DNA from 3 places in the Mesorhizobium sp. CAU 1741 genome. Region 1 is predicted to be linked to each of the others. Evidence: riboswitches for the same ligand, from Rfam matches in the RefSeq annotation. Region 1 holds a riboswitch; each other region holds the start of a gene.
What was found. Region 1 has a riboswitch for cobalamin ahead of AAFN84_RS14180 (aromatic ring-hydroxylating dioxygenase subunit alpha). Riboswitches for the same ligand answer to the same signal wherever they lie in the genome.

Region 1 (3,959 bases):
GCAGATATGCCTCCGGCGGGCTTGAAGCCGATCTTGAATCCCGTCCGCTCCTCGTAGGCACGGATGGCGCGCGTCATGACCAGCCCGACAGGCAGCGTCGCATTGACGCTTTCCTTGCCGGTCGAGGTCTTGATGAAGTCGGCACCCGCCATCATCGATACCATCGAGGCCAGCATGACATTGCGCAGCGTCGAAAGCTCGCCGGTGCCCAGAATGACCTTGAGATGCGCCTCGCCACATGCCTCGCGGAACTTCCGCACCTCGTCGTAGAGCTCGGCCCATCTTGCGCCAAGAACCAGTCCGCGCGGGATCACGACGTCGATCTCGTCAGCGCCGTCGCCGACGGATGCCTTGATTTCCGCGATGCGGGTTTCGAGTGGTGTCAGGCCATGCGGGAACGCTGTCGAGACGGCCGCAACGTGAATGCCGGTGCCGCTCAATGCCTTCACGGCGGTCGCCACGAAAGGGTGATAGACGCAGACGGCGGCCGGCCGGATGATGGTGTCGCCGAGACCCAGTCCATCGACTAGGTCGGAGCGCAGCGGATTGCGCGCCTTGGCGCAAAGCCGGCGTACACGCTCGTCGGTGTCGTTGCTGTTGAGCGTCGTCAGGTCCATCAGCGAGATGGAACGCAGCAGCCAAGCCGCCTGGTTGTCAGCCTTGATCGAGCGCCGCTTTGTCAGTGTCGTGGCTCGGCGCTCCAGCGCGCTGCGGTTGACGGCGCGCATCTCCTCCAGCCAGCCAAGGTCGAGCTTCATGCCCGGATTGCGTGGCAGATCGCCATGGACCGGCGCGATTGCCGTCGGCAGCGCATGGACGTTTGCCGCGGTGGCAGGCTGTCTCGTCTGGGTGCTCGTCATGGCACGCTTCTTTTGTCCCATTGGTCAAAGTTTGAGCACCTATCGCATGAATCCGGCCGAAACGGAACGGTGGAAGACGGCCGTGGGAGCCTTGTCGTCTTTGCGTCTGTGCAATGTCGCTTTCGCGTGTTTCCACGCGGCCGCTGCGTGGTTAGATGAGCCAGCCTGAGGTGCCGTTCTTTCAAGGAGCGGAGAATTGGGAAGCCGGTCTAAATCCGGCGCTGCCCCCGCAACGGTAGCGAAGCTGAAAGCCCGACGGGAGACCACTGGACGACAACGTCCGGGAAGGTGTCGGGACGGTCCCGCAAGGACGGCTTCGGAGCCCGGAAACCAGCCACAGGCCTGACAAAACCGACTGATCGCGGTGGGCGGTCAAGAGGCGGAAGCGCTCCGGAGGACCCTTGCGGGTTTGCTTGCCGGCGCCATTCCTCCCTCCATCACCACCAGTTCAGTCCTTGTGAACGGATGCGAGGACGGACATGGATGCGCGCAACGAGATGCTGAGGCTGATACGCAGCCGCAAGGAGGGCTATTCCCTCGAGCAGCCCTTTTACACCGATCCCGATTTCTTCAAGCTCGACATGGAGCTGATCTGGTATCGCGACTGGCTGTTCGTCGGCCATGACTGCGAACTGCCGAAGCCGGGCAGCTTCATGACGGTGCAGGTGGGCAGCTACCCGGTCGTGCTGGTGCGCGATCGCGTCGGAAACATCCGCGCCTTCCACAATTCCTGCCGGCATCGCGGCAGCCGCGTGTGCAACTCACACAAGGGCACCTCGGCGCGGCTCGTCTGCCCCTATCACCAGTGGACCTATGATCTCGACGGCAAGCTGCTCTTCGCACGCCAGATGGCAGACGACTTCGACCCGTCGCAGTTCTCGCTCAAGCCCGTCGCCTGCGAGAGCGTGGCGGGCTACGTCTTCATCTGCCTCGCCGACGAACCGATGGACTTCGCGCCGTTCCGGACGCTGATGGAGCCCTATTTCGCGCCGCACAGGCTGACCGAGGCGAAAGTGGCCTTCGAATCGACGATCATCGAGAAAGGCAACTGGAAGCTGGTCTGGGAAAACAACCGCGAGTGCTACCACTGCGCCGGCAATCATCCCGAGCTGTGCAAGACCTTTCCGGAGGCACCCAACGTCACCGGCGTCAATGGCGCCGAAAGCGACCCCGAAATGCTGGAGCACTGGGCGAAATGCGAGGCGGCGGGCCTGCCGTCCAGGTTCCGCATCGACGAGGGCGGCCAGTATCGTTCGACCCGCGCGCCGCTGCTGCGCGATGCCGTGAGCTACACCATGACGGGCAAGCGCGCGGTCAAGCGCGATCTCTCCGACACGGTTTCAACGGACCGGATCGGGGCGTTGCTGCTTTATCATTATCCCACCACCTGGAACCATGTGCTGGGCGACCATGCCGTCACCTTCCGGGTATTGCCGATCAGCGCGACGGAAACGGCGGTCACCACCAAGTGGTTGGTCCACAAGAATGCGGTCGGAGGTGTCGACTACGACCTTTCGGAACTCACCCATGTCTGGACCGAGACCAACGACCAGGACCGCAGAATTGTCGAGGAAAATGCCTTCGGCATCCAGTCGCCCGCCTACGAGCCGGGACCGTACTCCGAACTGCACGAAGGCGGCGTGATCCAGTTCGTCGAATGGTATGCCAATTTCATCGAGCCGCGTCTGGCGCAGGGCGAGCGCCCTTCGCTGCGCAGCGTCGCGTAAGAGGCGGCCGCGATGAATGCCGTGACCGACCTGGGCCTCTATCGCCATCTTGACGAGATGGTGCCATGGGACGACCGCCTGCAGGTGCTGGAGGTGATCGGCGTGACCGAGGAAGCGCCGGAGGTGAAGACCTTCACCTTCCGCTCCGACGCCCAGACATGGTTCCGCTACAAGCCTGGCCAGTTCGTGACGCTGGAACTGCCTATTGGCAACGAGCCGCTGATGCGCACCTATACGCTGTCGTCATCGCCGTCGCGCCCGTTCTCGATCGCGGTGACGGTCAAGGCCCAGGCAGGCAGCATCGGCACGCGCTGGATGTTCGACCACCTGAAGACCGGGATGCGTATCAAGGCGTACGGTCCAGCGGGCGACTTCTCGGTCCACGAGCATCCGGCCGGCAAGTATCTGTTCATTTCGGCAGGCTCCGGCGTCACGCCAATGATGTCGATGCTGCGCTGGCTGAACGATTGCGCGCCATGGACCGACGTCTCCTTCGTCAACTGCGCACGTCGGCCCGAAGAGATCATCTTCCGCAAGGAACTCGAACTCCTCGGTAGCCGCATGCCGGGCCTATCGCTCGGCTTCCTGATCGAGGAGCGGTCGAGCCGCGAGAGCTGGTCCGGACACATCGGCCGCATAGACGCCGTGCGCCTGCCATTGATGGCGCCCGATTTCCGCGAGCGGGAGGTGTTTTGTTGCGGTCCCGAGCCGTTCATGCGCGCCGTGCGGGAGATGCTGGCGGCTTCCGGTTTCGACATGGCGCAATATCACCAGGAGAGTTTCGGGGCGCCGCCGGCCGAGGCGGTGCCCGCACCGCTGGGCGAACTCGACATCGAGATACCCGCCGATGCGCTGCCGGTGTGCTTTTCCCTTTCCGACGTCGCGGGTGACTGTCTGCCCGGCCAAACAGTGCTGCAAACGGCGCGTGCCAGCGGCGTTCGCATTCCGGCGGCGTGCGAATTCGGCCTGTGCGGGACGTGCAAGGTTAAGAAGCTCTCCGGCAAGGTCGAGATGAGCCACAATGGCGGCATCCTCGACGACGAGATCGACGAAGGGTTTATCCTCGCCTGCTGCTCGAAGCCGCTGAGCCCGCTCGAGATCGAAGCATGAGCACGCAGACGGCGAGCACGGGCCAAAGCGCGGGACTGCGCGAACGGCGTTCGATCGCGGCGCTGAAGCCTGAAGACGTGTTCATGGCGTGGCTGATCAGCCTGCCGCGGGGAACGGATGTGGCGTGCGCCGCAAAAGCGGAGATCGCGAGGATCGATCGGGCGGCGTCCACGCATGCGGGCCTGTCGCGCCTTCGGGACCTGCTGGCGCAGGCTGCGGCATTGCAGCCCGGCCGCGCGGTGCTGGCCGCGCAGTAGAGATC
Region 2 (3,959 bases), on a different contig from region 1:
TTTGGTAGGCTCCGGGCCACCAGATATGTTCCTGCGGCGAGAGCAGATTCAGGAACCAGTACCGGTTAGTTCGAAACCGAGATAGCTGTTCGCCCCCCGTCGTCAAAAGGTTGTATCTCAGATAGGGCCATTTCGTCGGCCGCAATTTGTGCTCGCGGTAAGCGCAGGCAAGCACTCCACGTGAGCACACCCGACGAATTGTAAGAAAACTCGCGCAGAATCTGAATCTGCAACGCACCTCGTCGGCTCAGTTGCCCTTCACAGCAGCGATTACGGCCTCTCTGGGGGTGCCTTCGGCCAATCTGGCAACGAAGTAGCTCTTGCCACCATCATCCGCTGCGCGACCCGCGTAGCGCTCATATGCTGCATCGACAAATGTATTGTCGTCCGCGATCCTGAGCACATTGTCGGGCTCCGCGTGGCGCATCTTCGTCGCCACCACGTCGAACAGCCACTCATCCCTGTGGCCGAAATGAGCGATCTCGAAACCGGCATCGTGCAGTGCATGCTTGAGAGAAAGCTCAGTGAAGCCGTTCAGGTGATAGTCGCCCTCGTAGCTTTGAGTCCCGAACATGCATTGCAGGAGATGCTGATGCCCCTGCTCACTGGCAAACTGTTCGTCTCGCATCAGAGCGACAATCGCCACCACGTCAGGGACGCGAACGTCCAATTGCCCACCAATCTTGAGGACACGGTTCCATTCGAGCAGAGCGGTGGCGCATTTGACGCGGTGAATATGCTCCAATACGTCCTGGGCGAGGACGTAGTCAGCCGAATTGCTCTCGATTGGCTTCAGCCAAGTGACGTCACAGACAAGGTCCGGCCCGTGGTGATCATGCATATCGACATTGATCCATCCCTCACGAACATCGAAGCCACAGCCAAGATTAAGCCTGATTCCCGTCGCTGGCGGTTCCGGCTTTTTCACAGCATCTATTGCGGATGATGTTTCAGTGTTTTCTGTTGAATAGAACAGGCGCTTCAAGGCGCGCGAAACGGACATTAATCTCTTTCTGATTACTAACTATCCTACCGACCTCTCTTGACCGCAAAAGGTTGCGGGATAAATCCCTGATTGCGTCGCGCCAGCGGGAATTCTACCAGAGATGCGTGTTCCAGTCGGTGTGCGAGCCGCTTCCGCGGCGCACGACTAGCTAGAGGGAGGCATACAGGTGGACCATAATGTTCACCTTACCCAGCCGGATTCCCGAGACCTCTAGGCTCTTGCGAGACCGTGGGCTATCAGGCGGTCGAGCAGGCCGGCGTAGTCGATGCCGCTGGCCGACATGGCCTTGGCGTACATGCTGATGTCGGTGAAGCCGGGGATGGTGTTGACTTCGTTGATCAGGATGCGCTCGCCGGCGACGAAGAAATCGACGCGGGCCATGGCGTCGCAGCCGAGCGCGCGGAACGCGCGTTCGGCCATCTCACGCATCCTGCTTTCGATCGTCGGTGGCAGGTCTGCCGGCACCTTCAGCAGCGCGCCGTCGGCGTCGACATATTTGGCCTCGTATGAGTAGAAGCCGTGACTCTCGGCCGGGACGATCTCGCCCGGCCGGGACACGAAAATGCCGCCGTCGGTATCTTCCAGCACGCTGCATTCGATCTCGCGCGCGGCGATGAATTCTTCCGCCAGAAGCTTGCTGTCATGGGCAAAACCTTCGGCGAGCGCCGTGTCGTAGTCGGCTTGGCTGCCAACCTTGCTGACGCCGACCGACGAGCCTTGGCGCGCCGGCTTGACGAAGACCGGAAGGCCGAGCGTGGCGTGCAACGCGTCAAAGGAGGGCACGTCGCCGGGGATGATGGTGACGGACCGGGCCGTCGGAAGGCCCGCTGCCGTGAAGAGCTGCTTTGCGACACATTTGTCGAGTGCTGTCGCAGAACCAAGGATGCCGCAGCCGACGAGCGGGACGCGCGCCACCTGCGCCAGCCCCTGGACCGAACCGTCCTCGCCGTGGAGCCCATGCAGCACCGGGAACAGGGCGTCGATCTTCGGCAGCTCGTGCGCTTGGTCTTGCTTTGCAAGGGCGATGATCCGGCCTAGCCCGCCGGGCACCAGGCACAGTTCCGGGCCGCTCGTGGGCCGAGCAAGTTCGCCGTCCTGGAAACTGCTCGGCAGCCAGCGCCCGTCGCTGGTGACGTAGACCGGGACCACGTCATATCGCGCGGGGTCGAGCGCGGCGACGACGTTGGTGGCCGAAAGGACGGAGACCTCGTGCTCGGCGGAACGCCCGCCGAACAACACGGCGATGCGCAATCTACCATCCGTTCCAACCATGGATTCTCCATTCCAGTGAGCGTGACGACGTCGATCACCGATAGTCAAGTCGCCGCCAAATGTCTGCCGGGAATGTCGGAAGGCGGCGCTTTTCGGGCGGTGGGCGGGCGCATCCGTGAATGCGCGTGCAAAGCTCATACAACTGGTTGACACGCATGGGCGTCATGACGCTAGATGTAGTCGTCATGGTCTTTCGAGTCGGTCCGGCTCGGAAGCTAAGAGGGAAGCCGGTGCCCCTTCAGGGAAAGCCGGCGCTGCCCCCGCAACTGTAAGCAGTGAGCTTGAGTCGAGTGACGCCACTGATGCCTAACGGCATCGGGAAGGCAGACGAGAGCGGCGACCTGCGAGCCAGGAGACCTGCCGTGACGATTTTGAACGAACCTACGGGCGGGGTGTCCCGGCGGTGCGCGATGCTTACGTGTGGGTGAAGTCCGCGCGTCCTTGCATGCGTTCCACGCAATCCCCGTCCACAACGCCCACGGGGACAAGATGCCGGCAACTACCATCCATCACGAAACGGGGCCAAGAGCTCCGATCCTGCAAGAATCCGCAGCGACACAATCGGCCGAACCCGGCTACCGGGTAATCCGCCGCAACGGCGCGGTCACGCCCTTCGACGCCAGCAAGATCATGCTGGCGCTGACAAAAGCCTTCCTGGCGGTCGAGGGATCGACGGCGGCCGGGTCACGACGGGTGCACGGCATCGTCGAGGACCTGACGGAGCAGGTGGTTTCGGCGCTTACGCGCCGCGCCGGCGAGGGGCGCACCTTCCACATCGAGGACGTGCAGGACCAGGTCGAACTGGCGCTGATGCGCAGCGAGAACCACAAGGTGGCGCGGGCCTATGTGCTCTACCGCGAAGAGCGCTCGCGCGAGCGGGCTGCAGGAACGCTGGTGGCCGAACTGCCGGCCACGCCGGCACTGCACGTGAAGGCGGAGGACGGCACGCTGCTGCCGCTGGACGAGGCACGCCTGGCGCGGGTGGTGGAAGAAGCATGCGACGGGCTGGAGGCGGTGTCGGCCGCGCCGATCATCGCCGAGGCCAGGCGCAATCTCTATGACGGCATCACGCTCGACGAACTTTCGCTGGCGCCGATCCTGGCCGCGCGCACACTGGTCGAGCAGGAGCCGAACTATGCCTTCGTTTCGGCCCGCCTGCTGCTCGACCGGCTAAGGCGCGAGGCGCTGACTTTCGTCGCCGGGAGACCGGAGCAGGCGACACAGGCGGAAATCGCCACGCGTTATGCGAGCTATTTTCCGGAGTACATCCAGACAGGCATCGACGCCGACCTGATCGACCCCGAACTGGCGCGGTTCGATCTGAAGCGCCTGGGCGACGCGCTCAAGCCGGAGCGTGACCTCGACTTTCAATATCTGGGGCTGCAGACCCTCTACGACCGCTATTTTCTGCACACGAAGGGCAAGCGGTTCGAGCTGCCGCAGGCGTTCTTCATGCGCGTGGCGATGGGGCTGGCGATCCGCGAAATCGACCGCGAGGGCAGGGCGATCGAGTTCTACGACCTGTTGTCGTCGTTCGACTTCATGGCCTCGACACCGACGCTGTTCAATGCGGGCACGACGCGACCGCAGCTTTCATCCTGCTTCCTGACGACCATCGGCGACGACCTCGACGCGATCTTCAAGGGTGTGAAGGACAACGCGCTTCTGGCGAAGTATTCGG
Region 3 (3,959 bases), on a different contig from region 1:
GTCTGGTCGTCGTGAGAGAGCAGCACGGCGTCGGACTTGACGGCCAGCCTGTTGGCTGCATCCGGGACCGTTCGGATGCCGAGGCCATCGAGTTCGAGCGTCCCGCCGATCGCCGGCTCGCTCCAGGCGCCGTCCGTGCGAACCAGCAAACGCGCATCGTCCGCCACCCATGCCAGCCAGCCTTCGCGTGGGATGAGGCGCGACCAGGCGCCATCGGCAAAGCTGGCGACGCCGCCGTCCCAGCCCTCCCATTCTCCCGATGCGCCGACGGCCACGATGTGGCGTTCTCCTTCCGACGGGGTGACGGGCGGCTCGGTCAGGCTGCGGCTGGCGACCGAAAGCTGGACCAGCGCATCGAGCATTCGGACGGCCTCGTTGTGGGTGACATGCTTCTGTGCCTGCTGCGCGATGATGTAGGGCAGGGCGAGGTTTGCTGAACTTTCCATGCGTCTTGCCTCCAGTAAAGAACCGTGTGCCGGAGACTATGGCCCGCCCCGCGCGGGAGGTGGACAAGACGTGTCGGTCACGGAATTCTCGCCGCGCCAGAAATTCCGTTGACGCTCCCTGCAACACCGGATAGCACCGATGGCGGAACAGGTTCTGCCGCAAGGTGGATGAAAATGGGAACGCGGTGAGATCCTCCGGGAACGATGCCGCGGCTGCCCCCGCAACTGTAACCGTTGAGCCATCTTCCAGCGCCACTGGTCCGAAAGGATCGGGAAGGCGGAAGACAGAGGCGATGACACGGAAGCCAGGAGACCTGCCCGTTCCAGTCACCCAAGCCAGGATACGGGGTGTGTCCAGGCGCGGTCGTCCGTCGCGGTGACATCGAACGTTGCTGCATGCCGGACCGGCGGGAAAGACCTTGCCTTCGACAACCCGGATCTTGCTGCGGCACTTGATGCAACCGCGAGCGCATGCGCTCGCAGCATGTCCTGGGGACCGACATGAAGACCATTCTGATTACCACCGCCAGCATACTGGCGCTGACCACCGGCGCATTCGCGCAGGAGACGTCCGTGGATTGGGACGGCGCGACGCAACTCGATACGCTCGTCGTCACCACGCCGCTGCGCCGGGAAAGCTCTCTCGAGCGCAGCACGTCATCCGTCACCGTCATCGGAGAGGAACAGATCAGGCGTTCCGCAGCGCTCGACCTGCCCTCGCTGCTGAGAAATCACGCCGGGGTCTCGTTGACCGCCAATGGCGGCATGGGCTCACGTTCAGGCGTTTCGCTGCGCGGGTTCAAGCCGACACAGACGCTCGTCCTGATCAACGGCATCAACGCCCGCTCGGCAACCTCGGGCGAGACGTCGCTGTTCAATATTCCGCTCGATTCGATCGAGCGGATCGAGATCGCCAAGGGCGCGCACTCGGCCCAATACGGTTCCGATGCGATCGGCGGCGTCATCAACGTCATCACCAAGAGCGGCGGTACATGCGCGAACGGCAACACCATCTGCACCACGGTGTCGGCCGGTGTGTCGCATCCGTGGGGCGGCCATGCCGGGATCACCACGCGCGGACAGACCGAGGACGGCATCGAATTCTCGTTCGGCGGCCGGGTGATCGGCACGCGCGGTTACGATTTCACCACCGCGATGAGCGAACCGGACGACGATGGTTTCCTTCAGGGTTCGGCGCATTTCTCGCTCGGCAAGGAGTTCGACTGGGGCCGCCTCTATGCGGATGGGCTTCTCTCACGCTCACGCACCGAATACGACGCCTCGGCGCCATGGGCGGATGAAGCCGAAAACTCGCTCTTTGCAGGCAAGGTCGGTGTCCGAGTCGATCATGCCCCGGATTGGCACTCGACGGTGGAACTCTTCACCGGCTTCGACTTCCAGGACAATTTCCGTGACGGCACGGACACGCTCAACGTCTACGACACGACGCGCTCGGGGATCTTTGCGTCCACCACAAAGACGTTCGATGCCGCCGGCGCGGCGCATGTTCTGAATGTCGGCATTGAGGCCTATCGCGAAGAGATCAGCTCCACCGAGGATTTCGGCGTGACGTCGCGTGATGTCGGGGCCGTCTTCGCACAGCACTCGATCGAGTTCGATGCGCTGACGCTCGATGCGGGCATTCGTTACGACGCCAACGAGCAGTACGGGTCGGCCACCACTTACAATGTGGGCGCGAGCTACGAATTCCTGCCCGGCCTCGTGGGACGCGCGTCATATGCGACCGGCTTCCGCGCGCCGACCTTCAACGATCTCTACAATCCGTGGGGCGCCAATCCCGACGTCCAGCCCGAGCACTCTCGTTCCTACGAAATCGGCCTCCAGTGGCGGCCGACGGTCGATACCGTCTTCGATGCCGCGTTCTACCAGACCTGGCTGAAGGACGCGATCACCCTCGACGCGATGTATATCCCCCAGAACCTCGCCCGGGTGGAGAACACCGGCTTCGAGGCCAGCGTTTCCCATCGCTTCAACGCGCTCTTGTACGGTCGGGCCGAAGTGGCGTTCAACGACCCGACCGACAGCGATACGGGTCTCGGGCTGATCAGGCAGGACAGGTTCAAGGCGACCGCTGAGGTGGGCTTTGCGGCCACCGAGCAGCTCGATCTGACCGCGGCGCTGGTCTATGTCGGGCCGCGCAACGACATCAGCCAGGAAGATTTCGTCTCGCGTATCGAACTGCCGGCCTATGTGACCGTCGATCTCAGCGCCACCTATGCGTTCGACGACCAGACGGAGTTCAAGTTCTCGGTCGAAAATCTTTTCGACGAGCACTACGAGACGACATCCGGTTATCGCTCGCCGGGCCGCAGCATCAACGTCAGCCTGGCGCGGACGTTCTGACGGTCATGCGGCGCGGTGCACATATCGTGGCGAAGCTCGCGGCCGCCGGGCTTGCGTGCCTCGTCACGATGCCGCTGGCCGCGGCAGACCCTGCGCCACGCCGCGTCGTCTCCATGAATGTGTGTACCGACCAGCTTGCGATGCTTGTCGCGGGCGAGGGGCAGTTGCATTCCGTCTCGTTCCTCGCCGCTGATCCGGGAATGTCGGTTCTTGCCTCCCAGGCAGACGCATACACTCCCAATCACGGCCGGGCGGAAGAAGTCTTCCTCATGCAGCCCGATCTCGTACTGGCCGGCATGTACACCGCGCAGCCGGCCGTCACCATGCTGCGCCGGCTGGGGTTCCGGGTCGAGCAGTTCGCCCCGGAAAGTTCCTTCGAGGGCATTCGCGAAAATATCGTTCGCATGGGACGGTTGCTTGGCCGCGAACGGCGTGCGGCAGACCTCGTGGCTGAACTCGATGCCGGGCTGGCGGCGCTGAAGGAGCGGGAGGGACCGCCGCTGACGGTGGCCGTCTATTCGTCGAATAGCTACACCTCCGGTCCCGGTTCGCTGTCCCATGCGGTGATCGAAGCCGCCGGGTTGACCAACATCGCCGACCGGCTCGGCATCAAGGGTGTCCAGCGCCTGCCGCTGGAGGAACTGGTGCTGCAGCAGCCCGATCTCGTGGTGATGGGCGAACAGGATTACGGCCTGCCCGCCCTTGCGCAGCAGAACTTCAATCATCCGGCATTCTCGGCGGTCGCGACGCCCGACCGAATGGTGCGCATCCCCGATCGTTACTGGATTTGCGGTGCGCCGTTCACGCTCGAGGCGGTGCGCATGCTTTCCGAGGCGGCCCGAAAGTGGACACAGCACGAAGCCGGCCTCAGGCGATGAGCGACGAGGCACGCTACCGTGTCGTCCTGCTGGTACTCGGCGCGGCGACTGTCGCGCTCTTTGTCGGCTCGCTCGTTACCGGTCCTGCCGAGGCAGGTTTCCGGCAGAGCCTGTCGGCCCTGTGGTCCGGTGGAGACGGAGCATTGCCGCTGGTGATGCGCGAAATCAGGCTGCCGCGCGCCCTTCTGGGGCTGATGATCGGCGCGACACTGGGTCTGTCGGGCGCCGTGCTGCAGGGCTATCTGCGCAATCCGCTGGCTGAGCCCGGCCT

Region 2: it holds a riboswitch for cobalamin, as region 1 does, so the genes downstream of both, AAFN84_RS03190 (ribonucleoside-diphosphate reductase subunit alpha) here and AAFN84_RS14180 (aromatic ring-hydroxylating dioxygenase subunit alpha) in region 1, are expected to answer to the same signal.
Region 3: it holds a riboswitch for cobalamin, as region 1 does, so the genes downstream of both, AAFN84_RS24330 (TonB-dependent receptor) here and AAFN84_RS14180 (aromatic ring-hydroxylating dioxygenase subunit alpha) in region 1, are expected to answer to the same signal.

The regions. Positions count from the first base shown of each region.
Region 1 covers NZ_JBDOQP010000003.1:103,603-107,561, reverse strand. The annotation lists gene deoC (deoxyribose-phosphate aldolase) at 1-758, opposite strand, end outside; cobalamin riboswitch at 1,012-1,214, shown strand; gene AAFN84_RS14180 (aromatic ring-hydroxylating dioxygenase subunit alpha) at 1,340-2,587, shown strand; gene AAFN84_RS14175 (hybrid-cluster NAD(P)-dependent oxidoreductase) at 2,600-3,697, shown strand; gene AAFN84_RS14170 (hypothetical protein) at 3,694-3,954, shown strand.
Region 2 covers NZ_JBDOQP010000001.1:648,681-652,639, forward strand. The annotation lists gene AAFN84_RS03180 (methyltransferase domain-containing protein) at 248-1,003, opposite strand; gene AAFN84_RS03185 (D-alanine--D-alanine ligase family protein) at 1,217-2,278, opposite strand; cobalamin riboswitch at 2,448-2,658, shown strand; gene AAFN84_RS03190 (ribonucleoside-diphosphate reductase subunit alpha) at 2,768-3,959, shown strand, end outside.
Region 3 covers NZ_JBDOQP010000008.1:75,858-79,816, reverse strand. The annotation lists gene AAFN84_RS24335 (DUF2793 domain-containing protein) at 1-446, opposite strand, end outside; cobalamin riboswitch at 579-783, shown strand; gene AAFN84_RS24330 (TonB-dependent receptor) at 948-2,810, shown strand; gene AAFN84_RS24325 (ABC transporter substrate-binding protein) at 2,837-3,688, shown strand; gene AAFN84_RS24320 (iron ABC transporter permease) at 3,685-3,959, shown strand, end outside.